Regions from separate parts of the Desulfosporosinus meridiei DSM 13257 genome, predicted to be linked through region 1. Evidence: a T-box and tRNA genes for the amino acid it is inferred to sense, from the RefSeq annotation. Region 1 holds a T-box; the other regions hold tRNA genes.
The links. A T-box is a leader RNA that pairs with one kind of tRNA and senses whether it is charged. The one in region 1 lies ahead of thrS (threonine--tRNA ligase), so its partner is inferred to be a tRNA-Thr.
Positions count from the first base shown of each region.

Region 2: it encodes a tRNA-Thr, which carries the amino acid that the T-box ahead of thrS (threonine--tRNA ligase) is inferred to sense. The anticodon was not compared.
Region 3: it encodes a tRNA-Thr, which carries the amino acid that the T-box ahead of thrS (threonine--tRNA ligase) is inferred to sense. The anticodon was not compared.

Region 1 is NC_018515.1:114,657-124,859, forward strand. It holds gene speE (polyamine aminopropyltransferase) at 1-802, shown strand, start outside; gene ytxC (putative sporulation protein YtxC) at 1,115-1,987, shown strand; T-box leader at 2,083-2,305, shown strand; gene thrS (threonine--tRNA ligase) at 2,488-4,422, shown strand; ribosomal protein L20 leader region at 4,480-4,612, shown strand; gene infC (translation initiation factor IF-3) at 4,641-5,156, shown strand; gene rpmI (50S ribosomal protein L35) at 5,179-5,376, shown strand; gene rplT (50S ribosomal protein L20) at 5,405-5,764, shown strand; gene DESMER_RS00670 (TrmH family RNA methyltransferase) at 6,070-6,864, shown strand; gene pheS (phenylalanine--tRNA ligase subunit alpha) at 7,284-8,306, shown strand; gene pheT (phenylalanine--tRNA ligase subunit beta) at 8,320-10,203, shown strand, end outside.
Region 2 is NC_018515.1:4,415,784-4,425,986, forward strand. It holds gene DESMER_RS20350 (DUF421 domain-containing protein) at 1-473, shown strand, start outside; gene DESMER_RS20355 (DUF4363 family protein) at 485-865, shown strand; tRNA gene DESMER_RS20360 (tRNA-Leu) at 947-1,029, shown strand; gene DESMER_RS20365 (hypothetical protein) at 1,166-1,804, shown strand; tRNA gene DESMER_RS20370 (tRNA-Thr) at 1,914-1,989, shown strand; gene DESMER_RS24800 (hypothetical protein) at 2,370-2,501, shown strand; gene DESMER_RS24085 (hypothetical protein) at 2,687-2,833, shown strand; gene DESMER_RS20375 (hypothetical protein) at 2,971-3,267, opposite strand; gene DESMER_RS20380 (DUF5667 domain-containing protein) at 3,496-4,743, opposite strand; tRNA gene DESMER_RS20385 (tRNA-His) at 5,047-5,122, opposite strand; tRNA gene DESMER_RS20390 (tRNA-Arg) at 5,138-5,214, opposite strand; tRNA gene DESMER_RS20395 (tRNA-Pro) at 5,336-5,412, opposite strand; gene DESMER_RS20400 (XTP/dITP diphosphatase) at 5,576-6,175, opposite strand; gene rph (ribonuclease PH) at 6,172-6,897, opposite strand; gene DESMER_RS20410 (hypothetical protein) at 7,503-8,438, opposite strand; gene DESMER_RS20415 (heparan-alpha-glucosaminide N-acetyltransferase) at 8,773-9,462, opposite strand; gene DESMER_RS20420 (O-methyltransferase) at 9,459-10,106, opposite strand.
Region 3 is NC_018515.1:217,543-227,745, reverse strand. It holds gene rpoB (DNA-directed RNA polymerase subunit beta) at 1-1,236, opposite strand, end outside; gene rplL (50S ribosomal protein L7/L12) at 1,628-2,005, opposite strand; gene rplJ (50S ribosomal protein L10) at 2,104-2,631, opposite strand; ribosomal protein L10 leader region at 2,663-2,795, opposite strand; gene rplA (50S ribosomal protein L1) at 2,840-3,532, opposite strand; gene rplK (50S ribosomal protein L11) at 3,595-4,023, opposite strand; gene nusG (transcription termination/antitermination protein NusG) at 4,055-4,582, opposite strand; gene secE (preprotein translocase subunit SecE) at 4,627-4,848, opposite strand; gene rpmG (50S ribosomal protein L33) at 4,932-5,081, opposite strand; tRNA gene DESMER_RS01100 (tRNA-Met) at 5,325-5,399, opposite strand; tRNA gene DESMER_RS01095 (tRNA-Thr) at 5,521-5,596, opposite strand; gene sigH (RNA polymerase sporulation sigma factor SigH) at 5,700-6,350, opposite strand; gene rlmB (23S rRNA (guanosine(2251)-2'-O)-methyltransferase RlmB) at 6,653-7,420, opposite strand; gene thyX (FAD-dependent thymidylate synthase) at 7,417-8,094, opposite strand; gene DESMER_RS01070 (Mini-ribonuclease 3) at 8,138-8,530, opposite strand; gene cysS (cysteine--tRNA ligase) at 8,546-9,979, opposite strand; gene cysE (serine O-acetyltransferase) at 9,876-10,203, opposite strand, start outside.

The sequences.
Region 1 (10,203 bases):
GGTAGATAAGTGTCTCTATACAGACCAAAGTGAGTTTCAGAGAATCGATGTCTTCCACTCTATGGAGTTTGGCAATTTCTTTACCCTTGACGGATTGATGATGGTTACGGAAAAAGATGAGTTTATTTATCATGATATGATCGTCCATGTTCCGATGGCAACCAATCTTAATATAAAAAATGTTTTAGTCATTGGGGCAGGAGACGGCGGAACAGTCAGAGAACTCACTCGCTACAATACCATTGAAAAAATTGATATGGTAGAAATCGATAAAATGGTGGTAGATGTCTGCAGAAAATATTTTCCCCAGACGGCCTGTAAGCTGGATGACCCAAGAGTACAGCTTTATTTTGAGGACGGACTGAAATTTGTTCGGTCTAAGGAAAACTCTTATGACCTAATTATTGTTGATTCAACGGATCCTTTTGGTCCGGGGGAAGGGCTGTTCACTAAAGAATTCTATGGGAACTGCTATAAGGCGTTGAAGGAAGATGGTATTCTGGTTAACCAACATGAAAGTCCCTATTATCAGGAGTATGCCAAATCCATGCAGAGAGCCCATAAACGTATTAGCGAGCTTTTCCCGGTTTGCAGAGTTTATCAAGCCCATATTCCAAGTTACCCGTCAGGGCATTGGCTGTTTGGCTTTGCTTCTAAAACCTATGATCCCTTAATTGACATAGATCAGCAAGCATGGAACAGCCTCGGACTTACGACAAAGTATTACAACACTGAAATTCACAAAGGTTGTTTTGCCCTGCCAAACTATGTCCTAGAATTACTGGCTAACGCCGGTGAGTGAAAAAAATAAAACTTGTTATTTTTTCTAGAGATGATAGCTGTCAGTGAGACGATGATAGCTGTCAGTGAGACGTAGTAATTATAAATAGTCTATTTTCGATAACGCGTAACGGGGACGATCCTTTTGAAACATAATTGTTTTAAAGGATCGTCCCCGTTTATAATATTTGTCTTAAAGATAGAATCAAAATTTGAATTTATGGAAATATTAAGGAATGTCCAATGTATTTTTAAAAATTAAAAGTACTAATAGATTGGCCCAACCGAAATATGGCTTGAGTAAGGTCATATACTCTACTATGGAGGGGTGCCAGTGGAACATTCCGTACAATTAGGAACTCAATATTATCGGGAGAGTATCTGTGCACGTTTACAAGAGCTGCAAGACCAAGAAGAACTCCCTTTTCAAATTATAGAGCATCAACAAGGGAAACGCTGGGTGATTGAGTGTCAATTCCAAGACTCTTCATTAGACACCATGGAAAATGAAGAGATGGTTCAGAAAATCCACCGCTATTATTTAGCGAATGCTTTGGCCGAGACAATCTTACTGCATTGGGAAAAAGACCATGTTGTAAAGATTCTTAAGAAACGGCCTGACTTAAAACAAGATAATTGGAAAATGCTTTTGAATAAGGCTCTTAACTATTTAAATAAGGGACTGGGTCAAGTTCGAGGGAATAGGGTTAACCGCAAAACAAGCCTGGTCACCCAGATTTTAAATTGTTTAGATGATAGTTCAGTATTCGATATTGAAGGCTTTCTGCGTTTTCGAGCCAGCGACTATAAGAATGAAGTCAATAAAGCAGTTGAGTTTGCTATAGAGGAATACATTGTCGAAAGAGAATACATTGAGTTTATTGAACTACTTAAGCATTTCGTAGATAGTCAAAAGCCACGGCTTGAGTGTTTACATGTTGGCATGACACCCCAGGGAAAATTTCATCTCTATAATGATGAGGGGGTCAAAGTAACTCATCAATTCCTTGAAGATTACCAACTAGACAATATTCACGAGTTAGGGTACGAAGATTTATTAGTAAGTGCTTTAATTGCTGTGGCACCGCGGGAAATCACCTTACATATTCGGTATGAGGGATATAAAGACACTTTAGAGACAATTCGTAAAGTCTTTGGGGATCGTGTTCACGACTGTCAAGGTTGTGCCTTGTGTGAAAAGTTTTGACAGATAAGAAAGATCTTTGTTATAATGAGTAATATTCCTTAATTCTTGGAGTTAGGAATGTCAGATAAATGAAACCTCATATTTTAAAAATACACTTTAAATCATTGATGGGGAGAGTATCCTAGAACCCTATCGTGCCAGAGAGGGAATGCCAAAGGCTGAAAGCATTTCTCGCGATCGTATAGGAGAAGACCACCCTTGAGTGTTGGGCTGAAATAAGTAAGCTTAGCCGTTTCCCGCGTTAAGGGATCGAGCGAAAGGGTCTAAATGAGCCTTTTCAATTGGGTGGAACCACGGGAGTAAACTCTCGTCCCTACTAGTAGGGACGAGAGTTTTTGTTTTACCAAGCAGAAGCCCAAACTTGTATTTAAAAAGCGCACCTAAGTTGAGACCTTCGGCAGGAGTTTGTGTGACAAGAGTTCTTTACTTGCTAGAGATTTTAAAGCATCTACTGGTAAAAAGATATCCAAAATTTTAAACTAAGGTAAGGAGTGATTTCGATGATTAAGATTACTTTAAAAGATGGCTCAGTACGAGAGGTTGAACAAGGAACGACCATTGCAGAGCTGGCAGCTTCTATATCTCGAGGATTGGCCAAGGTAGCTGTAGCGGGCAAAGTTAACGACAAAATGAAGGATCTTTCTTGCCAGCTTACTGAAGATGCGGCTGTTGAGATCGTAACCATAGACAGCGATGAAGGACTTGACGTATTAAGACACTCCACGGCGCACTTGATGGCCGAAGCTGTAGCTAATTTATTTCCGGGCACAAAGTTCGGAATAGGGCCCTCAATTGCTAAAGGTTACTACTATGACTTCGATTCGGAACATGTCTTTACTCCGGAAGATTTAGCAAGCATTGAGAAAGAAATGAGCCGTCTGGTCAAGGAAAAGAACGAATATAAACGCCGAGAAGTCACTCGAGAAGAGGCTCTAAGTCATTTTGGAGCGTTAGGGGAAAAATACAAGGTTGAGCTAATTGAAGGACTTCCTGAAGATGCCACGATTTCAATGTACACTCAAGGAAATTTTACTGACCTTTGCGCGGGACCTCATCTACCTTCAACGGCCAATATTAAAGCCTTTAAACTTATGAGTCTAGCCGGTGCATATTGGCGCGGGAGCGAAAAGAATAAGATGCTTCAACGTATTTACGGAACAGCATTTGCAAAACCTGCAGATCTCGAAGAGCACTTATTCAAATTAGAAGAAGCAAAACGGCGTGATCATCGCAAACTAGGTTTAGAGCTCGATCTCTTTAGCTTACACGAAGAGGGCCCAGGATTCCCGTTTTTTCATCCTAAAGGTATGATCTTGCGCAATGAGCTGGAGGATTTTTGGAGAAAAGAACACCGCAGACGGGGATATCAAGAAATTAAAACTCCGATTATCTTGAATCGATCAATGTGGGAACAATCCGGTCACTGGGATCACTACAAAGAGAATATGTATTTTACAGAAATAGATGATCAGGATTTCGCAGTAAAGCCAATGAACTGCCCCGGTGGTATGATCATGTATAAAACAAAGATGCACAGTTATCGTGACCTGCCCCTTCGGGTCGGCGAGCTGGGCCTCGTGCATCGGCATGAGCTTTCAGGTGCCCTGCATGGATTATTAAGGGTTCGCAATTTCACGCAAGATGATGCCCACATCTTTATGCTGCCGTCCCAGATTAAGGAAGAACTAATTGGAGTTATTGAACTAGTAGATTATTTCTATAAAGTTTTTGGCTTTGATTATCATGTTGAATTATCCACACGCCCGGAAGATTCCATGGGTTCAGATGAGGATTGGGAAACTGCCACCAGATCTCTTCAGGAGGCCTTAGAAGAGAAAGGGATAGAGTATAAAGTTAATCCTGGTGACGGAGCCTTTTATGGCCCTAAAATCGATTTTCATGTAGAGGATTGCCTGGATCGAACCTGGCAATGTGGTACGATTCAACTTGACTTCCAAATGCCTGAGAAATTCGATTTATCCTATATTGGTGAAGATGGACAAAAGCATCGACCGGTAATGATTCATCGGGTCGTATACGGAAGTATCGAACGCTTTATTGCCCTTCTGACCGAGCATTATGCAGGGGCTTTTCCCGTTTGGCTGGCACCGGTTCAAGTACGTATCCTGCCGATCAGCGAACGTCATCATGAGTATGCTAAATCTCTGGCATCTCGTCTTAATGATCTCGACATCAGAGTTGAAACAGATGAGCGCAAGGAAAAAATCAGTTATAAAATTCGAGAGGCCCAAACGGAAAAAATTCCATTTACTCTTGTCGTGGGAGATCAGGAAGCCGAGTCTAACATGGCGGCTGTTCGTAGGTATGGTCAGGGAGACGCAGGGGAAAAAATGTCCGTAGATGCTTTCATTACGCTTGTACAAGAAGAAATCGCCAGCAAGAAAGCTTTGAAGGCAACCAGTAAAGAAAAGTAGAATTACGTTTGTTTGATAAGGCAATTGACAATGTAATTGTTTTGATGTAAGATATACGATGTCAAGCAGAAGCCATCCGCTTCTCACCTTACGGCATTTGTCGGTAAGGTATCTTCTGGTCCTGAGCTTAATGTTTGCTTTGTGATTGTTTAGAAGACGGGTGGTTAGCCATCCGTCTTTTTGTTTTTTGAATTTAAATTTTTAGGAGGTGGTCTCTTATTAGCAAGGACTTAAGAATTAATGACGAAATCCGGGTAAGGGATGTTCGTCTCGTCGGTGAAGAGGGAGAGCAACTCGGGATTATGACGTCCAGAGATGCCCTGAGCCTGGCGATCGAGAAATCGTTAGATCTCGTAGAGATTGCACCGACGGCTAAGCCCCCGGTATGCAAATTAATGGACTACGGCAAGTATAAGTATGAACAGGCTAAACGAGATAAAGAAGCTCGTAAGAAGCAAAAGAGCATGGAAATTAAAGAAGTCAAACTGCGTCCGAATATTGAGGACCATGACTTTGAGACCAAAGCCCGTAACGCCCAACGTTTTCTTCAAGACGGGGATAAAGTAAAAGTGACCATAATGTTCCGCGGACGTGAAGTCACTCATCCTGAGCTTGGTAGAGCCCTATGTATAAGACTGGCCGAGTTTTGCAAAGCCGAGTCTACCGTAGAACGCGAACCAAAACTTGAAGGTCGAAATATGATCATGATTCTAGCTTCTATTAAACACGATTAATGCAAAAGGGGGATAAAACACAATGCCTAAAATGAAAACACATCGCGGCGCAGCAAAGCGCTTTAAGAAAACAGGAACCGGTAAAATTGTCCGCATGCATGCATTCACCAGTCATATTTTAGAGAAAAAATCACCTAAGAGAAAGCGTAATTTACGTAAATCAACCGTAATGCATAAGACCGATGCAAAACGGATTGCTAATTTAATTGTCTATCTATAAAAACTTGAGGTAAAAGGAGGTCTTCGAAATGGCTCGTGTAAAAAAAGGCATAACTAAGCATAAACGCCACAAAAAGATATTAAAGCTAGCAAAAGGATATCGTGGAGGAAAGAGCAAACTCTATCGTCCGGCGAATGAACAAGTCTTAAAGTCATTAGCATATTCTTATGCTCACAGAAAAGATAATAAAGGCAACTTCCGTAAACTTTGGATTGCCAGAATTAACGCAGCTGCCCGTATCAATGGTTTATCCTACAGTCGTATGATGAACGGATTGAAACTGGCTGGAGTTTCCGTTAATCGCAAAATGTTAGCAGAACTCGCAATCAGTGATGCTGCAGCGTTTACCGAAATTGTCAATGTTGCGAAAGCACAAATTAAAGCGTAAGTTTAGGAGGATGCAAAGCATCCTCTTTTTCTTCATACTATCAGAAAGTATAAACTTACGTTATATACTGCAAGAAGTCTTAATTCGTGCGAAGACAGTGTCTTCGGGTGCCAGCCAAGTTTTCTTTATACACTGATAACGCTGAAAGTCTTGGTTTAACCTGCAGATTAGCCAAATACTGGTGTATCCGGTAGGTATTCAGGTTATTCTCTCTAGTTTAAAAGGTGTCGGACGCAGTTGAAGCCGTACTTTAATTTCGCAAATCAGGCTAAAGCTGAACAAATTTGTACGGAGGTGGGCAAAGAGTGATTGAGTCATTACAAAATGAGCAGGTTAAGTATGTTGCCTCTTTACAAAGGCGTAAAGCTCGTGAGGAGTCAAAGGCCTATGTTATTGAAGGATGGCGATTTGTCGAAGAGGGAGTGCGCAGAAACGCGCCGCTTATTAAGGTCTATGTTTGCTTAGACTGTGAAGGGTTAGAATGGCGGTATATTCGGACAAAGCTAGTGGAGCGGGGGATTCCTTACGAGGAAGTAGATCCTCGTGTCCTGCGGAAGATGAGCGCTACAGAGGAACCTCAAGGGATTTTAGCCCTAGTACGCCAAACAGCTTATTCGTGGTCAGATTTACATATTGATTCCAAGACAGTGGTTCTGGTTGTGGATGGCATTCAAGATCCCGGTAATTTGGGAACCATTTTACGCACAGCGTTAGCTGCCGGAGTCAGCAATGTTTGCTTGACTCCCGGGACTGTTGATTTATATAATCCTAAGGTCTTAAGAAGTACCATGGGGGCAATTTTTTCGTTAGTTCTCCTGCCCGGTCAACCGCCGGAAGATATTCTTAGCTTTTGCCGGGATAAGAAGCTTAATGTTTTAATGGGTGATGTGCAAGGGACTCCCATTTATCAGGCAAAGCTAGCCGAGGGCCCCTTGGCACTTATTGTGGGGAACGAGGGTAAAGGTCCGTCTCAGTCCTTTCGCGAGGCAGATATTCAGCGGATCACTATTCCAATGACCCAAGAAGTGGAGTCCCTAAATGTCGCTATGGCCACAGGGATCTTGCTTTATGAAATTGTTCGTCAAAGGGGATTCTTGTAAAACGACGAAGGAATATGCTATAATCTCTCTAAACATTGATAAGTGCTTATAGAATGCTTCATTAGGTTGATTCCGGTATAGTTGAGAATTATTATGAGTCCTAAAATTATATAGGCAGTTGTGTGAAAACGATGATCAGGTTAAAAGGCTATTTTCTTTACAGGGAAGCAGGGTCAAGATTGAGAACCGGCTAGGAAGATATCCTCCTCGGGTTTTTTTGAGGTTTAATTTCCCCTGTGAGTGGTCTATTGATTAGTAGGTAGACCCGGTATCCACCGTTAACTGGAACTTAAGTGTGGTTGAATATAACCAAACTAGGGTGGTACCGCGAGAGCAGACTCTCGTCCCTTTTTGAGGGGCGGGCGTTTTTTTTATGTTTGCAGCCTATATCTATATGGATTTTGGAAAGGGTGATTTACTTGAAGAGTGAAATACTGCGCATTAAAGAAGAGGCCTTAAAAAACCTTAGGGAGTTGGAGAGCACTGAAGCTCTCCAGGAGCTGAAAGTCAAAATCTTAGGAAAAAAAGGCTCCCTAACCGCTATGCTTCGTCAGATGGGAAGCTTAAGTCCTGAAGAAAGGCCTATTATGGGCCAAGTAGTCAATGAGGTGCGTACTCGTCTAGAACAGGCCTGGGAAGAACGAAGTGCAGAACTGGATGCAATGGCCCTGCAAAGGAGATTGGCAACGGAACGTATTGATATTACCTTGCCGGGGACTCGTATCTCCAGAGGACATATCCACCCTCTCACCCAGGTTATCGAAGAGATTGAAGATATCTTTTTAGGTATGGGTTTTCAGATTGCCGAAGGACCGGAAATTGAGTCAGACTACTATAATTTTGAAGCCCTTAATCTTCCTAAGGAACATCCCGCTCGTGAGATGCAAGACTCCTTCTATATAACCGAAGAGATTTTACTGCGAACTCAGACCTCTCCGGTTCAGGTTCGAACTATGGAGAAACTCCATCCTCAGCTTCCTGTGAAAATTATTGCTCCGGGAAAAGTCTATCGTAACGATGATGATGCTACCCATTCCCCTATGTTTCACCAGGTTGAAGGGCTGGTAGTTGACCAAGGCATCCGGATGTCTGATCTTAAGGGGATTCTCTTAAACTTTTCCCGGGAGATGTTCGGCGAGTCCAGAGAAATTCGTTTAAGGCCAAGTTTTTTCCCGTTCACTGAGCCAAGTGCAGAGGTAGATGTGTCCTGTATGCTCTGTGGAGGGTCAGGATGCCGGCTTTGCAAGGGAACGGGATGGATAGAGATTTTAGGTTCGGGGATGGTTCATCCAAAGGTTTTAGAGATGGGCGGATATAATCCCCAGGCAGTCACCGGATTTGCTTTCGGTATGGGTGTAGAGCGAATTGCAATTCTAAAGTATGGAATTGAAGATATGAGACTCTTATTTGATAACGATTTACGATTCTTGCAGCAGTTTTAAGGGGGAAAGGTTCATGAAAGTCAGTTTAGAATGGTTGCGCGAACTTGTGGATATAGACCAGAGTGCAGTAGAGTTGGCGGAGACCCTAACCCGCGGCGGGATAGAAGTTGAAGATGTGGAAGACCTGAATAAAGGCTTCGAAAAAGTAGTCATTGGTGAGATCCTTAGTTTAACAAAGCATCCCGATGCAGATCGCTTGTTAGTTTGTGCAGTAAACGTTGGTCATGAGGAAGTAACCATCGTGACCGGTGCTCAGAATTTGTTGACCGGAGACAGGATTCCGGTTGCCTTAATAGGAGCAAACTTGCCGAATGGGCTTTCGATTAAAAAATCCAAACTCAGAGGGGTTGTCTCCCTGGGCATGCTATGTTCCCGGGAAGAGCTGCTCCTTGATGACACAGTAGGACTGGATCGCAGTTCGGATGGAATCCTTATTTTGCCGGCCACTGCTCCCATTGGGGAGAGTTTCGGTCACTATTTAGGGCTGGATAACAGCGTCTTAGATTTAGAGCTTTATCCAAATCGCCCGGATTGCTTAGCTATGGTCAATGTAGCTCGTGAAGTAGCCTCTCTTACTCAGAAAAAACCTCATTTACCAAAGTGGGCAGATCAAGGCCAAGTCCTTTCCTTACCTGTAGCAACAGATCTGCGAATTATCATCGAAGATCAAGATTTATGCTGGCGGTATGCGGGCTTAATGGTTGAGGATGTCCATATTGAACCATCACCCGAATGGATGCAGCGCAGACTCAAGGCTGCCGGTGTTCGGCCCATTAACAACATAGTAGATATTACTAATTATGTAATGATGGAGATGGGTCAACCATTACACGCCTTTGATCGCGAGAAAATTAAGGGAAATGTTCATGTAAGAGTCGCACAACCCGAAGAAAAAATTATTACCCTGGATAATGTGGAGCGTACCTTAAACCCCCACACCTTAATTATTGCCGATGACACTCAACCCTTAGCTGTGGCTGGAGTAATGGGCGGTTTAGACAGTGAAGTGACGGGGACGACAAAAAGCTTAATGATTGAATCTGCCCACTTCTCCTCCGTTAGTGTCCGTCGCACAAGCCGCCGCTTAGGCCTTAGATCTGAGGCGTCTAACCGTTTTGAAAAGGGCATCGATGTCTCTGGAATCGTTGCCGCTCTGGGACGAGTATGTGATTTGCTCCAAGACTTAGGGGCGGGGCGACCGGTGGCCTTTGTGGATGAAGTCAAGCACATCCCACCTCGTCGGCAAGTTGCTTTATCCACGGAACGTACCTCTACAGTCCTGGGAATTGAGCTTGCAGTTTCTGAAATTCACCAAGTACTTGAGGATTTAAACTTTGAGTATCAAGAAAATGATGGTTTATTTCAGGTTGAAATTCCGACCTATCGTTCAGATATAGAGATTGAAGAAGATCTTATGGAAGAAGTAGCTCGTCTGATTGGTTACGACCGGATTCCAACTACTTTGCCTCAAGGGGATCAAACTCAGGGCAGGAGAACCCCTGAGCAAGAGTTCCGTCGGCGGATGCGAAAAGTATTGGCCCAGTCCGGGTTGGATGAAGTACTAACTTATACCTTCACTCGTGCAGAAGCAGATGCTCAATGGGGCAGTGCAAAGCATTCTATTCCCTTACTCAATCCCTTAAGAGAAGAACTTGGGGTAATGCGTACTTCCCTAATCCCAGGCCTGCTGGATGTGGCCGCTCGGAACGTGGCACGTCGTAACACGGATGTAAGTATTTTCGAGATAGGAAATACCTACTGGGGGGATGAACAGCCACTGAAGAAGCTCCCCAAGGAAGAATTGCGTGTAGCCGCTGTTGCCGTGGGGAAGAGCGACCGACATTGGTTCAGTCAGTCCAGTAGCTATGATTTTTATTATCTTAAAGGCATCATGGAA
Region 2 (10,203 bases), 570 kb from region 1:
AAACGGCACGAGATATTATTTGCGGAAAGCCAAGCATCCTTATTGATCGCGGTAAAATTTCAGAAACCGAACTCAGGAGAAATTGTTACAACATGAGCGATTTGCTCGAAGAACTCCGCCTTAATGATATCCCTAACATTGCTGATGTCGAATATGCAATCTTAGAAAACAATGGTCAAGTTAGTGTTATGCCTAAGGTTCAGAAAAGGCCCATCATTCCTGACGATTTAAAGATTACCCCCGCTTATGAAGGCTTACCCTTAGCTCTTATTATGGATGGCAAATTGAAACGGAATAATCTGGAGCGAAGTGATAAGGATTTGGAATGGTTGATGCGAGAACTTAAGAAACATAAGCTTGACAAGATCGAAGATGTCCTGATTGCCAGCTTAGATTCTTCAGGTAAACTTTTTATACAAGAAAAAGAAAGTCAAAACAAAAAAAAAGTTAAACCATTACAGACTCAAGTGTGAGGTGAATAGATTTGAGAACCCTGGGAACCATTATTGTTATTGTTATTTTTTTACTGGGAGGCTCTTATGCTTCCTATGAATTTGTAAAAACCACAACTCAAGCAACTGAGGCACACTTAAAGACGGTTGAACAATCTATTTCAGCTCAGCAATGGGATGAAGCTAAAAAGGAATTAGGGATTGTTCAGGAAAGTTGGAAGAATAACGCTAACTGGTGGAGTATTATTCTTGATCACCAAGAAATTGACACCATTGATCTTAGCATTGGTCGATTAGAAAGATTTATTAGCACAAAAGACATTCCCCTTTCTATGGGCGAATTGTCTGACTTACAACTATTATTCTCTTATCTTTTTGATGCTGAGAGGTTTAATATCCCAAATATCTTTTAAGATAATCCCTGTTAAAATCTCACACTTGTCATATCTTAAAATTTATGATAGAATTCTCTCTGTTGCAACAATAATAAATTTGCGAGAGTGGCGGAACTGGCAGACGCACTGGATTTAGGTTCCAGCGGGAAACCGTGGGGGTTCGAGTCCCTTCTCTCGCACCACATTATGAGGCTAAGTCCGCCTGACATTAAGTTGTCAGGCGGATTTTTTGACTGTCTTTTTTGGCTTGGCAAATCGCACTTAATTCCCCCTAGTTCAGTTTGTTGGGTTTTGGTTGAGTCAACAGGGAACTATTAAATGAATTATAAAATTGCAATCAGGAATAATAAACAAGGGCATAATGATGCAATTTCAGTAAAATCCAATACCATTTTGAAAAAACGGACTATGAATTCATTGCGAGTTCCTCTTTATGCATGCAACTTTGTCACTGATTCAACACATACCATTTACACAAACAATAAGATAGGGGGAAACATTATGAAGGATAGAATGTATTTTGGTTTTGTCGTTGGTTTAATTGCAGGAATTCCTTTAAGTATCTGGACGTTTTTTTCATACTACGTATTAGACTTTACTCAGACAAGAATGTTGGATTATGCTTCAGAAATATTATTTGGACGATTACCTCTTAATGCATTGGAAAGCATTATTGCCTGGATTGGGCAAATGGCATTTTGCGGATTTGTCGGAGTAGGCTTTGCGTATTTAATCCCTATTGTTACCAGTAGACATTACTTAGCTAAAGGATGGATATATTCGGCTTTTATATGGTTCAGTTCATATGCAGTTGCTACTTTATTCAAAATGCCTGATTTATTTTACACAGCACCATACACAGTTGTTTCAAATCTTATAGGGGCAAGTATATATGGATTGGTACTTGCAGAAGCCACCAGGCGGTTGATTAGTACTCCTAAATGCCCTGGAAATTAGTACCTCAGCCTTTCGACCTAAGCTATTGCATAAAATGGTCGTAATTTCCTCTATTTAACATTGACCAAATCAAAGAGTCTTGCTACAATAGTCCTTGTCCAAAACACATGCCGATGTAGCTCAATTGGTAGAGCAGCTGATTTGTAATCAGCAGGTTACAGGTTCGAGTCCTGCCATCGGCTCCAGTTAATTTAATAATCAGTAGAGGATAGACCTTAGGGGTTTCTATCCTCTATTTTTCTATTCCTTTATTTGCAGTTTCCATTTTGTATCTTAGCAAAGGAGTATTCTCCCGCCTGGTTTTTATATTCATTGCTTTTCACCCCCCTTAAATTATTTCACCCAAACGTATAAGGCTTTAAGAGAAACTATAATTCACAACGAAACCTAAAGATATTGCGCATGCCTCCGGACGCGGAGGTTTTTTTGAGATTAAACATCAAATTTAGATTTTAAAACTTTCGCTGCAATTTACATCTAACTAATTACATATTTTAACTGGTATCGCTTCGACATAAATCACAAAACCTAAACTGTCAAAATAACATACGAGGAGGTTTTGTGAATGTTTGGCATAAAAAAGAGAACTAGTAATCCAAATAGTTTGTTTAGTCCACCTTCGTTATTTCTCCATGCCCTTACTATTGGAGCTGCGGTTTGGGTAGGCAAAGCTTGGGGAGATAAAGACGATCTTTAGGGTTAACCTCCCCTACCTAACCTTCAAGGTTATACAGCTAGGATAGATGTAATGACTTAAGCGTCATTACAATGGCAAAAGACTTGGAGAATCCCGAATGATGGAATATTGGGGGTAAAATAAACTTGGAAAACAACCGATTATATTTTACCCAGACTAAGAAATTAGCGTAAAAGGAGAGTATTATGGCAACTTTAGGCAAAGAAAATAATTTTAAATTTGTACCAGAAGGAAACGCTCAAAAGCCTCAAATACTAACACCAAAAACTAATGTAATCGCTAAAAAGACGGATGTTTTAAATAATGAAAGTTCAGATCCTAGTCATAGTTGATTGTTGTAAGGGACAGCCTTGGCTGTCCTAAAATTTATCCCCCCAACCCCTTAGCTGCCTCTACAATAAGCAATAAGCAAAAAGCAGAAAAAGCGGTAACTAAAAAGAACCGTTTAAAGCGGTTCCATGAAAGGTCGTCAGCCTAAACTCTGAATCAACCAAAAATATTCAAAGATCAAAACCATTAGATCCACTCCGATTAAAACCAGTAAGTTAGCCAGCCAATTCTCGGGATATTTCCAAAAGTAAAACATAATATTGAATAGGATAACGGCGGCTGAGCAGACACCCCAGCGCATGTACAGTCCTGGGTCATTTGAGAATAGGTGAATGAACCATATCACTGGGATAAATAAAAAGACGCCTAAAAATGTAATTATTGAGTAACCGATTAAGCGGCGCAAATCGTCGGGACCGGGCTTTGCTTTACCCATGGTTTCTCCCCCTTCACCCTTGATTTTATGGGATAAATAAGTATATCACGAATAATCTGGAGTTTGTAATAACTCCGTTTTTTGAGGAGAGGCTAAGGTCTTACCTACTAAAGGCTTAGTTGAGACATTCAGAAAAGCGACCTAAAAGACTTGCTCTTAGGTCGCTTCCATTTTTCCGGTAAATTTTATTTAGCAGGCATTCACTTATTATCCCTCAGATTTTTGTTTCTAATGCTTTTTGTTGTCACTTTTTTCTTTAGCCTTATCATTTCCATTGTCAGCTTTTTTGTTCTGCTCTGTCTTTTCCTTCTTAGAGGATCTATCAACAGTTGATGAAGACTCTATACTAGCAGGAGCAATTGTTACAGATGTTGGCTGAGTATTGGCCAAGGAAGCTTCTTGAGAGGATGCAGGTTCAGTCACAGTCACTTCGTTTGTTGAGGCCTGATCCTGGCTATCCTCCTGTTCAGCATCCTCTTGATCGTCCTTTAGCTGGAGCTTTCCGTTTTCTTTAAGTGTCTTCTTAAATTCTTTCAAGGCAACCTTAGCTTCTTTTTCTAAAGCTTTGTTATGTGCTACACCTCTGACTTCTGACTCTGTTGAATCATCGCCGGTTCCCGCTGCTGTCTCTTCAGCAGCCACTGCATTGCTTCTAGCCTCTTGCTTCTCCATCTTTGTAACCGCTTTTTCCATAGAACGTACTACATTAAGAGCCAGCTTTTGAGCCGCCTGGGGAGGGAGTTTTTCGAGCAGATTACCTAATACTTTTATGTTGTTTTGATTGACATTCGTAAGAGCGATTGTCAGCTTTTGGGCCTCTTCTGAGTCAGGATCTTCAATTTGCTCTAAAAATTCCTGAGCCTTGGTGATTTTGTCTGCGTACTCTGTAAAAGCCTTCTCAGATTCTTCGGCTTCACCAGCAGTCATCAATTTCTGAGCCTTAGCCAGCTTCTCCAATGCCTGCTCCTGAGTCAACTCGGCCTTATGAGCGGGATCAAAGGTCAAAGCCAATTTGAGTTTACCTATAAGCTCTGATAACCAATTGGCCGGATCAATTGCGTTGCCGTCTGCATCTACAACAGTCGTCGATTCGGTATCTTCCTTATCAGTGTCTTGATCCTCGGAATTTGTTGCATCCTCACTATTAGTGTCCGTATTATCGTCCTGGTCGGTTGTTTCTGTACTTGTATTATCTATTGCTGATACGTCCGTACCTGATTCATCTGTACTTGTGGTATCTGCGCTTGTGCTTTCAGTGCTATCTGCATCCGCACTCACTACGTCTACGGCCGTTGTCTCCGCAGTTGTGGATTCTGTAGTTCCTGCACTTGTGGTTACGGCATCTGCACTTGAAGTGGTCTGGGCAGACGTTTCAGCTAAGACAAGGGTCGCGCTAAGCGGAAACGCTAAAAGTGCTGCTGTGACGGCAACAGCAAGTTGCTTCTTTAATTTTTTCCCTTTTGTGATTGATTTCAATGATATCTACCTCTTTCGTTATAAATCTTGAATAATGCGCACCTTTCATAATATCTTTACGAAGCCAGAACTATTTTTAGGGGGGTCAAAAAGAAACTTGGCCATTTTACGTCTAACATGAGGGAATTTAACAAGTTAAAGAAAGGACAGATTCTTAATATGCATAACTAAGAACCTGTCCCCTTGTAAAATAAAGTGGCAGCCTTGTTGGCCTGGATATTGTAGAAAGTCTGCGCTAAAAGCTAACTTTCTAGAAAACATAAAAAAACACCGAGAATTAATTCTCGGTGTGCTTTTTCTTTATGGGGTGGGTGATGGGGTTTGAACCCACGAATGCCGGAACCACAACCCGGTGCGTTAACCACTTCGCCACACCCACCATAAATTTGTTTGTTGGTGCGCCTGGAGAGACTCGAACCCCCGACAACCTGCTTAGAAGGCAGATGCTCTATCCAACTGAGCTACAGGCGCATCTTAAAAGGGCCAGCTCAAACTCCCAGGTCTACAAATTTACAGCTTATCGAGTACTCCTATTGTCAAACAACAGCTTGTACCACTATAAATTTGAACCTCGAACTTCGTCTTGAAAAAATGGTCGGGGCAGAGGGATTTGAACCCCCGGCCTCCTGCTCCCAAGGCAGGCGCGCTACCAAGCTGCGCTATACCCCGTTGGTGACTTGATTAGTATAGCTCATCTTTAAGGTTTCGTCAAGAAAAAAATCAAAAAAAGTTTTAAAAAATTTAAGAGTCATTTTCATCTGCTTTTTCGGCTTCCCAGTGCCTAACCCGAGTCGTTATCTTCTGGAGTAGAAAAGCGGTGCTTATGCTTAGGCTAGCTTTTACCCTTTAGAGTTTGAAGGATGGGGATTGCTTTACGGAATGCCTGGGCCCGGTGACTGAGGCGGTTTTTCTCGCTCAAAGTCAGCTCGGCCATAGTTCGCTGATACTCCGGCACAAAAAAGAGAGGGTCATAACCGAATCCGTCCCTTCCACGGCGTTCAGTTAAGATTTGTCCTTCGACAGTGCCCTCTGTAAGAAATTCTTTTCCATCCGGAGTTGCTATGACTAAGGCACAACGAAAGCGAGCCTGTCGTTGGGAATCAGCAACCTCTTTCAACTCTTGAAGCAGCTTATCATTATTTCGCTCATCATCTTTAGGTTCTCCCGCAAAACGGGCAGAATATACACCGGGGCTGCCAGCTAAGGCATCTACCTCCAGCCCGGAATCGTCGGCTAAGGCTATTAAACCGGTTTTCTTAACCGCGGCTTTCGCTTTGAGGGCTGCATTGTCTGCGAAGGTTATTCCGTCCTCCTCGACATCTTCCCAGTCTTCAATATCTTTTAGCGAAAGCACTTCAATGTCTGCGTCTCCAAGCAGTTCTTGGAGCTCTCGAATTTTCCCCTTATTCTGAGTGGCCAATATTATTTTCATACAGATGTCTCCGCCGCAGCTTTCTGAGCATCCATTAGGGAACGTATCCCCTTTTCAGCAAGTTCTAAAAAATTATTCAGATCCTCGCGATCAAAGGGAATATCTTCTGCCGTTCCTTGGATCTCCACGAACTTTCCTGCACCTGTCATGACAATATTCATATCCACTTCCGCCTGAGAATCTTCTTCATAGTCTAAGTCTAAAACTGCATTTCCCTGAACCTTACCCACGGAAACTGCAGCTAAGCTATCCTCTATCGGATTTGTTTTAAGAAGTTTCTTATCCAGCAAATATTGAACTGCATCGACTAAGGCCACATAAGCTCCGGTAATTGCCGCTGTTCGGGTTCCGCCGTCCGCTTGGAGGACGTCACAATCAAGCCAAATTGTACGTTCGCCAAGTTTCTTCAAGTCAATAACCGATCGCAAAGCACGACCGATTAAACGTTGGATCTCCATAGTTCGGCCGGTGAGCTTGCCTTTACTGGCCTCACGCTGAGTCCGAGTTTGGGTTGCGCGAGGAATCATGGAATATTCTGCTGTAACCCAGCCTTTCCCTGATCCCTTCTGAAAATGCGGTACTTTTTCTTCGACGCTGGCAGTGCACAAAACCCTGGTTTCTCCGATCTCTATAAGAACCGAACCTTCGGGGATGTTTGTAAACTTTCGAGTGATTTTCACCGGACGTAAATGATCATTTCCTCGACTATAAGAACGTTGCATATTAATACCTTACCTTTCTACGGCAGTCTTTTATGTCAATATTTAGTTTATCAGAATCAGAAGAGAAACGCTAATCGCAAGGCTTTAAAAGTAAAATTTTTACTAATTTAAGCCAGACTCACTTCCTTGCCCTACCCAGAAAATGTCCCAAAGCATTCTTAACGAATAGACCCGAAAGAAGGGCGGCTTCGATCCACAGAAGTGAACCCATTGCATGGAGAGGCGGTAAAGCCTACAAGGCTTGGGCGGGAAGCGAGCCACAGGTCCCCTCTCGCCGTCCTGCAAGTAGGCTAATTCGTGCGAAGACATGTCTTTTAAGAAGGGTAATCCGTGCGAAAACAGTGTTTTCGTGGGCTACGGGGACACTCGGCCAATCCACACTGCAGGAGTATGCTTAATATGTTTGCAGTGTGGCGATAAGCTCGTCCGCTTATCGTCATGGCCAGCGGTTCACATCAGGTATTACCCAGAGGTTTGGCAGAGCTCCCGCCTAAGCGAGTAGGCCAGCCTCGGAATGCTGGGTGTGCGGATGTGGGCGAAGCCGCCCTGCCCCGAGCGACCCTATTTCCATCCTCCAGCATCCCAAAGCTAGACGCACCCACTTCTTAACGCAGGGACTGCCTAGCCACACTTGATAAATCCAGTGACCGAGCCGGTGTTACTTCCTCCCCGACAATTCCGGCGATGGTGTAAAGCTGAGCAATCGGGTCAAACCTAAATTCCTTTAGTAGATTAAAACCTTTGATTTCACTGGAGCGCCGAATATGAATTCGAGGACCTGTACAAGGATAAAGCATTTCCCCAACCCGTATGTGATCGTCATTGGCAAAACAAATCGGTAAGTCTGCCTTGATTAAATCCAGAACTCGTTGTTCCACCAAATCCAAATCAATATCGGGTTTCTCGGGCAGCTCTAGGACAAAGCCGTGTTTTATGTCACTATGTACTTCCGGCTTTGGCAAACCCATTTCTTCCAAAATCATCGATGTAATGTCCTCAGCACTGTGGGCCATGCGCCGGTACTTTATAGAATCAAAGACAATGTCCGCTATACTTTGGGGCTCCGGACCGAAAACCGTTGGCCGGGTTACGATTACTTCCTCCCCCACTCCAATCATCACTTCGGCATTCATTTCCAGTTGAGGGTAAACCAGGTCAAAATGCTCAACAACCACACGACGCCCTTTAGATATTGCTTTCTGAATCGCTTCAGCTATTTTCCAAGGTTGAGTAAACGCCGACTCAAATCGAACATCTAAGTGATAAGTGTGAGAACGAAAATGCCCCCGGTCTGCATCATCCATCAGGGGTAAAGGCCGAATATTAATCCCATCGTCGTCATTGGTGAGCTCTAATCCCGGAAACATTCCGCGAATAAGCAGGGATTTCCCAGCCCCGGCATCCCCGACAAATCCTATCAGCTTATCCTCAGGACTTAAATAGCGTTGAGAAATATTTGTCCCCAAAAAGAGGAGACGCTTCTTTCCTCGAGGAGCAAAGTAGACTGCCTGCATCAAATGTTCATGAACAAACATGGCCATATCCGTGACTCCCTTCCTATTTCCCGAAAATCATTGGTTAGTCCTAACTGAACGAATTACTAAAAAAGTCCGATCAAGTGATTCCTGGCTTCCGATGGAGTTTGCCTGAGAGGAATGCTTACTCCAGCTGAAGCTAAGAAGAACCTATCCAGGGACGTAGCAGCCGTTATCTCCTCTTCACCGCTAAAGTTGTTCTCTGTAGTTTGCAGTTCGGCGAAAGCAACCCGCGCCGTTATGCTTTTCTTGGGTGCAGGCGGCTTGGGCGAAACCCTCACCCGGGTTTCGTACTGGATGCTTTCGTACTTATAGAAGATGGGAGTCTTACGGCTGGTAGTCATCGGATAAATTTAAAACCGAAAATGACAAAGAGAATAATGGGTTGATGCACCAAATAAATCATTAAAGAATTTCGGCTCAACCAGATAATAGGCTTAGAGTTGAGCTGCAAAGCGAATACAGGCTCTGATTCCTGAGCATAAAAATGCCGATAAGCAAGAATTCCTAAAAAAGTCGCACTGCCATAGGGTAATAGAGGGTAATAGTCAATCGACCCAAACCCCTTATATAAGAGACCAAAGGGAATCAAAAGACTTGTTTCAACCAGTACCTTTTTAAACCATAACCCCAGCAAGACAGAAGCACCCGCAAGTGCCCAAAGAATCGAGGAAGCTAGAGAGTATAAAAATGGTGCTAAAATCATTGTTACACCTAAGAAATGAAGAATCCCAAAGCGTACGTACATATCTCCCAGCGCTAAGTAAGTTACTCCCGTAATCCCCATCCCCAAAAGCAATACCTTAACTCCTCTCCTGATGGGAGATCTGCTAAAGCCACTGGCCAGACCTGAAAGAAACATAAAAAGTAGGGCCGATGTTTTTCCGAGCAGAAACCAAAATGGGTCTTGATAGTTAATCTTAACACCGGCAAACTCTCTCAAATCATAAACGAGATGAAATATAACCATTAAAACTATGGCGATTGCCCTCAAGAGATCAATTTCTCCAAAACGTTGCTTAGAAGTCATGTATCTATCCGCCGACTAACCGACACTCCATCACCAAAGGGCAATACTGTGGTAGAAAAATCCGAGTTGGAAGACAGCTCCTGCAAAAATTGCCGCAACCCACCCACCATACGATCATATTTAGAAGCAAAGCTGCTTCCCGGCACGACCCAGCCCCGAAAGAGGACATTATCCACCACCAGCAGTCCCCCCGGGGAAATTAATGGGTAAATTAAATTTAAGTACTCTAAGTATTCTCCTTTTGCTGCATCAATAAAGACAAAGTCAAACATTGAATCGAGGGTCTTTAGAATTTTCCGAGCATCCCCTTCCAAGGCAGTGACATGATTAGTAAGTTCCGCACGTTTAATATATTCCTGTGCTCGAAATAAACGATCCTTATTCATATCAATGGTGGTAACATGCCCGCCGGTCTCTTTAGCTGCCCGGGCTAACCAAATTGTCGAATAACCAATTGCAGTCCCCACCTCTAGAACAGCCTGTGCCTTACTCATATGTACCAGTAAATTGAGAAAGTTGCCAACCATAGGGGTCACAACCGGAATTGTTTCTCTTAAAGCCTGTTCTTCCATTTCACGCAACAGAGGATCCCGTTCACCTAACAGTGTTTCCAGATATTGTTCCATTTCAAAAGGGTAAAACAAGCTAATCTCCCTTTCCTGACTGTTTCATTTCATTGCTACTATTTTTGCCTTTCTCCCACTTTATCATAAATCATTTCCAAAAGCTTGGAAAAGACAT
Region 3 (10,203 bases), 100 kb from region 1:
ACCGGCACGCTCTCTGCTTAATCCTCCAGGCCCTAAAGCACTTAGGCGACGCTTGTGAGTTAACTCCGCAAGCGGGTTCGTCTGATCCATAAACTGAGACAACTGGCTGCTGCCAAAGAATTCTTTAATTGCTGCTACCACAGGACGAATATTAATGAGTACTTGAGGCGTAATGACTTCAACATCCTGAATTGTCATCCGTTCACGTACAACACGTTCCATACGAGATAAACCAATTCGGAATTGATTCTGTAGAAGCTCTCCGACCGAACGCAGTCTCCGATTGCCTAAATGGTCAATATCATCTCTATGACCTTCACCATTCATTAACGCAAGCATCCGCTGTACGCTGGCAATAATATCACCACGAGTTAAATGTCGTACATCCATAGGGATATCCAGACCAAGCTTCTTATTAAGCTTATACCGTCCGACTTTAGCCAGATCATAGCGTTTAGCATCAAAGAACAAAGCTTCAAGTAATGAACGAGCGCTGTCAACCGTCGGTGGTTCGCCGGGTCTTAACCGCTTATAGATTTCAACCAAGGCTTCTTCGGTTGACTCTGAGTTATCCCTTTCCAGGGTAGCACGGATATATTCATTATCATCAAATAACTCGAGGATTTGACCGTTGCTGGCATACCCTAAAGCACGAATCAGAACCGTGCCGGGAAGTTTTCGAGTCCGGTCAACTCTTACAAAGATATTATCATTAACATCCGTTTCAAACTCCAACCAAGCTCCGCGATTTGGAATAACCGTAGCCCCGTAAAGCTTCTTCCCACTCGGGTCAATTTGCTCTGAGTAATAGACTCCAGGTGAGCGAACAAGTTGGCTAACAATAACACGTTCGGCCCCGTTAATAATGAAGGTTCCCTTGTCTGTCATCAAGGGGAAATCTCCCATAAAGACTTCCTGTTCCTTCACTTCTCCAGTTTCCTTGTTGATCAGGCGCACCTTGACGCGAAGTGGCGCGGCATATGTAACATCGCGTTCTTTGCACTCCTCCACCTGATATTTAGCATCTCCTAGACTATAATCAACAAATTCTAGAACGAGATTGCCCGTGAAATCTTGAATCGGCGAAATATCGCGAAACATATCGCGCAGCCCTTCATCAAGAAACCAACGATAGGAGTTTTGCTGGATTTCAATTAAATTTGGCATGTCGAGAACCTCACGGATTCTGGAATAACTCCAGCGCTCTCGTGTCCCAACCTTAACAGGATAGAACATTTACGTTTCACCCCTCAGTGTGGTTTTCTCATTGAGGTCATAATATATTGACATATACAGCCAAAAGCAAGGCCTTTAAAAGAACCTCGCTTAACTGTTTATGATCTTTCAATATCATTCCGACAATTTCAAAGATAATATCTCCTTATTATCTATTGCTATTTACTTATTACCATAGCATGGATGGATTAAGTAATAAATTCCATTTACATATAGTAACATTTATAAAGTATACCAAAACAGAGACCCTCTGTCAAGAAAATATTCAATTACGTCTCATGGAATATTTACAAATGTTTGTGTTAAAACGTTTTTAATCAACCATTGATTCCTGTCGTCAAATTAAAGAAGGTACTCTCTACACGAAGAGAGTACCTTCAAATTAAAAGCATTACTTAACGTCTACAGTTGCACCAGCTTCAGTCAATTTAGCTTTTAAAGCTTCAGCCTCATCCTTGGAGACTTTCTCTTTAACCGGTTTTGGAGCATTGTCAACGAGGTCTTTTGCTTCTTTGAGGCCTAGTCCGGTAGCTTCACGAACTACTTTGATAACTCCGATTTTAGAAGATCCACAGTTCATGAGAATTACGTCAAACTCAGTTTTTTCTTCAGCTTCAGCTGCAGGAGCTGCAACAGCTGCTCCACCAGCAACTGCTACAGGAGCAGCAGCGCTTACGCCAAATTCTTCTTCAAAAGCCTTTACAAGTTCAGATAACTCGAGAACGGTTAAGCCTTTTACAGCTTCGAGAATTTCATTGATTTTAGACATTTTTAATTTCCCCCTTAAAATTATAAACATTTAATTTATACTAATTCATTCACTGATTCCAAAGGAATCCACTTCAATAAATCGAAGTTCTACATGCCCTATTGAGCAGCCTTAAGCTTACGCACTTCCTCCAAAGCATATCCCATTTTACGGATAGGACCTTGAAGAACGTTAGCCATACCTGTAAGAGGAGCTTGCATACCACGTAAGACCATAGCCAGCAAGACCTCACGAGAAGGCAGATCAGCAAGAGCTTTGACGCCCTCTACTCCAATAACCTTTCCCTCAAGTACCCCGGCTTTAATTTGGAAAGTCTTTAACTTATTTACCTTAGCAAATTCGGTTAATATCTTAGCTGGAGCGACAGGATCTGCACTAAAAGCAAGTGCAGTAGGTCCCTTAAGATAAGAATCGAGCCCTTCTACCCCTAACTCATCAGCAGCGCGACGTACGAGGTTATTTTTCAAAACCCGGTACTCTACTCCAGCTTTACGTAATTGGGCACGTAATTGCGTTACTTGGGCAACAGTCAGACCACGATAGTCAGCTAATACTATACCTGAAGACTGTTGAAACTTTTCTTTTATCTCCGAAACTATTAGACCTTTTTCTTCGATGTTAAGCATCTGTGTACCTCCTTCCCGATTAGATAAACTTATTAGCAACAAAAAACCTCCGCGCTTGCAGAGGTTAAGAATGCCAAATAGATATCTTCGGCGTAATCTTCCAACCTCGGCAGGTCATTAAGCCTTTCGGCACCTGCTTTCTACAGCGGACTTATTAAATTCCTGATAAGCTTATCCCATTTATCCAACACTGTCAAGCATACCGTAATTAGATTGCTTTTGCAGGGTTAATGCGTACGCCTGGGCCCATCGTAGAGGACACTGTGACACTCCGCATAAATTGACCTTTAGCAGCTGCAGGCTTTGCCTTAAGCAAAGTCTCTCCAAGTACACGATAGTTTTCCAGTAGTTGTTCAACACTGAATGAGGCTTTGCCGATTGGTGCATGTATAATGCCAGCCTTATCCGCACGGTATTCAATCTTACCAGCCTTAATTTCTTTAATCGCACGAGTTACATCAAATGTAACTGTTCCCGTCTTCGGGTTTGGCATAAGGCCTTTAGGTCCAAGAACCCGTCCTAATTTACCAACCATACCCATCATATCTGGGGTTGCAACAACAACTTCGAAGCCAAACCAACCTTGCTCAATCTTAGCAATCATATCTTCTGCTCCAACAAAGTCTGCCCCTGCTTGCTCTGCCTCTTTGGCCTTTTCCCCTTTAGCAAATACCAACACCGAACGAGTTTTGCCCGTTCCATTCGGAAGTACAACAGCACCACGAATTTGTTGATCAGCGTGACGGGTATCAATACCTAATTTGAAGGCAGCCTCCACAGTCTCATCAAACTTAGCTTTAGCATTATTTTTTACAATTGATAATGCTTCTGTTGGTTCGTAGAGAGCAATGCGATCAAAGGATTTTACAGCCTCTTGATATTTCTTACCTACTTTAGCCATTCCATTAACCTCCTTGTGGTTACACGGGCTTAGCCCTCCCACATAATTCTTGATACTTAAAATTAACCTTCGACAACGTCGATTCCCATGCTGCGCGCTGTTCCTTCAATCATACGCATTGCAGCTTCAATGCTAGCTGCATTCAAGTCCTTCATCTTCGTATCCGCAATTTCGCGAATTTTGGATTTAGGAACAGAAGCAACCTTCTTGCGATTAGGTTCAGCAGAACCAGAATTAATATTTGCAGCTTTCTTCAGCAAAACTGCTGCTGGTGGAGTTTTGGTAATAAAGGTAAACGAACGGTCTTCATAGACAGTAATCTCAACCGGGATTATAAGCCCCACTTGATCCTTGGTACGCTCATTATACTCTTTGCAAAAGCCCATAATATTGACCCCGTGCTGACCCAAAGCTGGACCAACCGGAGGTGCCGGTGTTGCCTTTCCTGCATTGATCGCTAATTTCACCAAACCAATTACTTTCTTTGCCATTTTCAATACACCCCCTTATTAGGATAACCTATTAATCTAATTTTTGAACCTGCGTGAACTCAAGTTCAACGGGAGTTTCTCTGCCAAACATAGATACCTCAACCCGTAACTTGCCTTTGTCTGCAAGGATTTCTCTCACTACACCAACGAAGTCCTTGAAAGGACCGGCAATAACTTGGACACTTTGATTAATATCAAAGTCGACCCGAGTCTGAATTTCATCCATTCCCATTTGCTGCAATATACTTACAACCTCATTATCCAATAAAGGGATAGGCTTCGTTCCAGAACCGACAAATCCTGTTACACCCGGAGTATTACGAACAACATACCATGAGTCATCCGTCATTTCCATTTCAACGAGCACATAGCCTGGATATACCTTGCGCTTGGTAATCTTTTGTTTACCATTTTTGAATTCAATTTCATCTTCCATGGGAACAAGAACTCGGAAAATCTTCTCCTCCATGTTCATGGATTCGACTCGTTTTTCAAGATTCATTTTCACCTTGTTCTCATAGCCAGAATAGGTATGAATTACAAACCAATTTTTTGCCATTTCTCAGGGACCTCCTCAGACACTGCCGTTGAAACTTTATATGTTTAGGGCAGCAGCTTGGTCAAGGCCGCACTTAAGCCGCTATCAACAATCCACATAAGAATAGATACAATTGAAACCGCAAAAAACACAACAAGTGTGTAGGTTAGCAATTGCCTGCGGCTTGGCCAATGAACTTTCTTGAGTTCGCTCAAAACCCCGCGGAAATACTCCTTCGCCTTATCTTTCTGGCTCTGAGTATTGGCCGGTTTCTTCAACTCGCCCATCACTTCACATCCTTACAGACTCCAAGTCATCGACTCCGTGACAACGCCCCCTGGCGTACATCTAAACCTTTGCAAAAAAAAAATTACTTAGTTTCCTTATGCAGAGTGTGACTCTTGCAAAACTTGCAAAACTTTTGAGCTTCCAAGCGATCTGGGTTGTTTTTCTTATTTTTCATAGTAGCATAGTTACGGTGCTTGCAATCAGTACACGCTAAAATAATGCCGACACGCATTCACGAACACCTCCCGGACAACGGTAGGACGCTGTATTTTTTCATTACTCAAAACACTTTATCACAAGATAATTTGACTGTCAAGAAAAAGCCTTGGTAGATCTTAGCTGGCACCAAGCCCCTAGGCGTTTCCTCGCTAAAGGTAGATATCCAGTCCCATTAGCTTTGGCCACAATAGCCAATGACAACCTCAGTCGGTTATGACCAAATAACAAAAAAGACAGCTTCGCTGTCTAGTTCACTTGGTTGCGGGGGCCGGATTTGAACCGACGACCTTCGGGTTATGAGCCCGACGAGCTACCGCTGCTCCACCCCGCGATAATAACTGTTCAGTTGCGCTAAGTGCGATAGACTTTGTCAACCTTTTATGCCGAAGAGAAGCACGCTTTACAGCACAGTCAATTTTGCAATAAGCCGATAGAGGCTAGGATTTGCTAAATGGAGCCGACGATGGGACTCGAACCCGCAACCTGCTGATTACAAATCAGCTGCTCTGCCAATTGAGCTACGTCGGCCTATATCTTCCTGAGCTTCAAGCATTAACCTCAAGGCACTTACGTAGTCTAACACTAATCTTTATAAAATGCAAGTACTTTAATAAATAAAAGATATGTAAAATTATCCATCACGACGTTCGAGATATCGTTCGAGCTTTCTCTTAACTCGCTGCAACGCATTATCGATTGATTTTACATGTCTTCTCAAGTCAACAGCAATCTCTTGATAAGATTTGCCCTCTAAGTATGACATCAGTACTTTCCACTCTAAAGAACTCAGGATCTCGCCCATTTTTTCTTCAATGTCGTCAAATTCTTCTCTGCTGATAATTAGTTCTTCCGGGTCGGTAATTCGAGTACCCGAAATAACATCGAGAAGAGTCCTATCCGAATCTTCGTCATAAATAGGCTTATTTAAGGAAACATATGAGTTTAAGGGAATGTGTTTCTGCCTCGTCGCGGTTTTAATTGCTGTGATTATCTGTCGTGTAATACATAATTCTGCAAACGCTCTAAAGGAGGAGAGTTTGTCCCCACGAAAATCACGAATTGCTTTATAAAGTCCTATCATTCCCTCTTGAATAATATCTTCACGATCAGCACCAATCAGAAAGTAAGAACGCGCTTTGGCCCTAACAAAGTTTTTATATTTGTTAATTAGATACTCCAGTGCTGTAGCGTCGCCTTCCTTGGCAAGCTCAACCACCTCTTCATCCACGATAACGTCGATGATTTCACATTCTGGTAGTTCTGGTTGGGCTTGAAGAGTCAAGTTGATCCCCCCTACAATGTCATCACGAAGAAGACGCAATCTCGGCTAGCCCTCGTCCACGAGAACATCCTCATTATACTCGACGCTAAAGAAAAGCGTCAAGGCGAAGTTTTGGTTGTTCTGTCGCTATTCGTGAAGTTTGAGATCGAGGCACGAGTTCTAAAGTCCCAAAATCCTGCGAAAATGGGGCTTCAGAGGTCAAAATAGTGCAAAAAATTTAAAAATCAAAATTACAAAGCCCCAATTGGAAAGTTATACCGTTGCTGAGCACCAACTGTGAGCCAAGCCGCCTTTTTAGGTCTTTAGATTTTTGTGATGGGTTTTTCAGATTGAATTCTTTGTCTGAGCACCTCATAAAGCATAACCGAACCTGCAACACTGGCATTTAAGGAAGAGACCTGCCCCCTCATGGGCAGACTTACGATTTCATCACAATTTTCTCTAAGTAAACGACTAATCCCTTTCCCTTCACTGCCAATTACAATCACCCTTGGGCCGGTTAGATCTGCCTTAAAAGCATTTGTCCCCCCAGCTTCAGCCCCCGAAACCCAGCACCCCGCTTTTTTCAAATCCTTTAAAGTTTGAACTAAGTTACTCACTCGGGCTACTTTGACATGTTCAACTGCTCCGGCAGATGTTTTGGCTACCGTTCCAGTGAGGGCTACACTTCTCCGCTTAGGAATAATCACTCCATGGGCACCGACAGCATCAACAGTCCTAAGTAAGGCCCCTAAATTATGAGGATCCTCTATTTCATCCAGCATTAAGATAAAAGGGTCTTCTTGACGCTCGACAGCTAAGGCCAGAATATCCTCGACATTCGCATACTCACTCGCCGCCACATAGGCGAGCATGCCCTGATGTCGCTCACGATTTGTCAGCCGGTCTAGAGTCTGACGATCTACAAATTGGTATGGTGTATTATTTTTATGAAGCAAGGCCATAATGTCTTGATTTTTACCACTAGGCCCATCTGAAACAAGGAGAACTTTGTTAATTGGTTTGCCACTTTTAAGAAGCTCAGCCACTGGATTTTTACCATACACAATTTCTTCGTTCACGAAGTTCACTTCTTTCTTTCTAGGGTCTTTAGTCTTCCACAGCTATATGTTCCTTGACGACAGACCCCTTGAGTTATACAGGTTGGACCAGCTTCACTAAACAGATTAGGGGCAACCTCTCTTACTAAATCTAACATTCTTCCAGCTAAAAAACGTATCTCCCATTGAGCCCTAATACAAGTTCTATGCTCAAAAAAATTCAATAACGATCGTGCGTTAAAAGTAGCCATTAAAGAAGTAGTACAAGCATTAGGCAAGACATAGCGAGCATCCTCGGCAGGTACGTAATTCAAGAGCTCCTGATAGTCTTCCTGCAGGCGAGACATAACTGCCTCAAACCGCCCTAATGCTTCAGGATTTTGTATGACGCTTGGAGGAATAACGAATTCAAACCCATTCTCTTTGACATAACGTTGAGATCGTTGCGAATAACTTGCAATCCGGTGACGGACGAGCTGATGGGACAAAGCCCTTGAAACACCATCTATTGAAAACTGAAAACTTACATGCTCAAAAGGGGAAAGATGGCCCATTTCTCTGAGCCTTCGGACGAAGTTAGCCACCTTATCATCGTTCAGCTGTTCAAACAAATCGGGTATAGCATCTGACGAGTAACACAAACGAGCTGCAGCTGCTACTACTTTTTCCGGATCTGGCGTGTGCTGAATAAGATCCACATTCATTAAAAAAATCTCCCTTTCTCACAGTACCCTATAATGAGTGTCTTTATTTAATTACTTCTTCACCGCGAAGCATTTGGTCTACTTTAGCAAAAGCCCATTTCATCCGGTCTGTTTGTCCGCTTAACTGCCAATAGCCCACTAAGCTTTCAAACCCTGTGGCATGACGATAAGTGACAACATCCACATTTTTAGGATGCCCGCCCTTGGTATTTCTTCCTCGTATTACAACCTGCTGTTCAACCTCATCAAGCTCCGGAAATAGGGCATGTAAAACCTGAGCTTGAGTGCCGGCTCGTACATAGTTGACCGCCTGCTTGTGAAGTTCCTTCACCCTCTCGTGCCCTAGTTCAAGTAAATGGGTGCGCACCCAAAGTTCATAAACCGCATCACCCAAATACGCTAAGGTCAAGGCATTCATTTCCTGCCAATTTCGCATAAGGTCACCTTTCAATTATCGCTTAATTTGCCACCTGGCCCCTTGGGGAGTATCCTCAATAACAATTCCTTTTTCTTTAAGTCCATCGCGGATAAAGTCCGCCATTTCCCAGTCCTTTTTCTGGCGTGATTTCGAACGAATCTGTAAGACAACTTCCATCACTTCGTTTAGGATTTCATTGTTCTCGACATCAATTTTAGCCGGATGAAGCAAATCAAACCCTAAAACATCTCCAAGTTTCACTAAAGTGTTGTGAGCCTCAGCTAGTCCTTCCGAAGGCACAGGATTTGCCTGTACAAGGCCATTCATGGTCTTTGCTAGCTCAAATAAAGCCGCATAAGCTAATGCGGAATTAAAATCATCATCCATTGCCTTCTCAAAGGCCTCTCTCGCCTCTTTAGAAGCCCTTGACAACTCTAGGCTGCCCTGGTCATTTTTCACTGCGCCTTCCCTTGCCAGAGCCTCCTGAGCTAAGCGAACGCTGGTTTGCAGACGTTCCAAGCCCTTTTGCGCCATAATTAAGTTTTGATCGTTAAAATCCAAGGGACTGCGATAGTGAGTTCCCAGTAAATAGAAGCGAATAACTTCTCCCGGAGAATTCACCAACAACTCGCGGATCGTAAAAAAATTGCCCAAGGATTTAGACATTTTTTCTTGATTAATTGTAAGAAAAGCGTTGTGCATCCAATGCCGAGCAAAGGTCTTCCCTTTTAAGTACCCTTCTGTTTGAGCAATTTCGTTTTCATGATGAGGAAATGAAAGATCCTCCCCTCCACCGTGAATATCAAATCCCGCTCCCAAATATTTCAAGGACATAGCCGTACACTCAATATGCCAACCCGGCCGCCCCTCTCCCCACGGGCTTTCCCAGGCCGGTTCACCAGGTTTAGCCTTTTTCCAGAGTGCAAAGTCCATGGGATGCCTTTTACGTTCATCCACTTCAACTCTCGCTCCTGCCTTCATATCATCAAGAGTTCTACCTGACAGCTTCCCATAATCAGGGAAGTGATCCACTGCAAAGTAGACATCCCCCTCCACCTCATAACCCAGCCCGGAATCGATAAGACCTTGGATAATTTCAATCATTTCCGGAATATGCTCTGTTGCCTTGGGGTGAACCGTTGCCGGCAGCAGGTTTAATTCTTTAGCATCTTTAAAGTACTCGTCAATATACTTTTGGCCTAAAGCTAAAGGATCCATCCCTTCAACATTCCCACGCTGGATAATCTTATCATCTATATCGGTGAAATTCTGAACGTAACGAACATCAAAACCTTTATAAATAAAATAACGTCTAATCATATCGAATACGACGAACATCCGAGCATTTCCCGCATGAAAATAATTATAGGTTGTCGGGCCGCAAACATACATTGCCACCTTCCCGCTCTCTCTTGGTTGAAACTCCTCTTTTTGACGGGTCATTGTGTTGAATAATTTCAAAGACATCGTATCGACTCTCCTCTTCATTTAATCGCTGTTCCAAATATTCTACACGCTGCATTAGACACTTCAGCATTTCATTCACCGGATCCGGAAGCTCATCATGCCTCAAATCAGGATCTTTAATCGGTATCCCACGGTGAAGAACAATTCGCCCGGGTACACCTACAACAGTCGTATCACTTGGTACAGGCTTATTAACAACCGAACCTGCTCCAATTTTTACATTA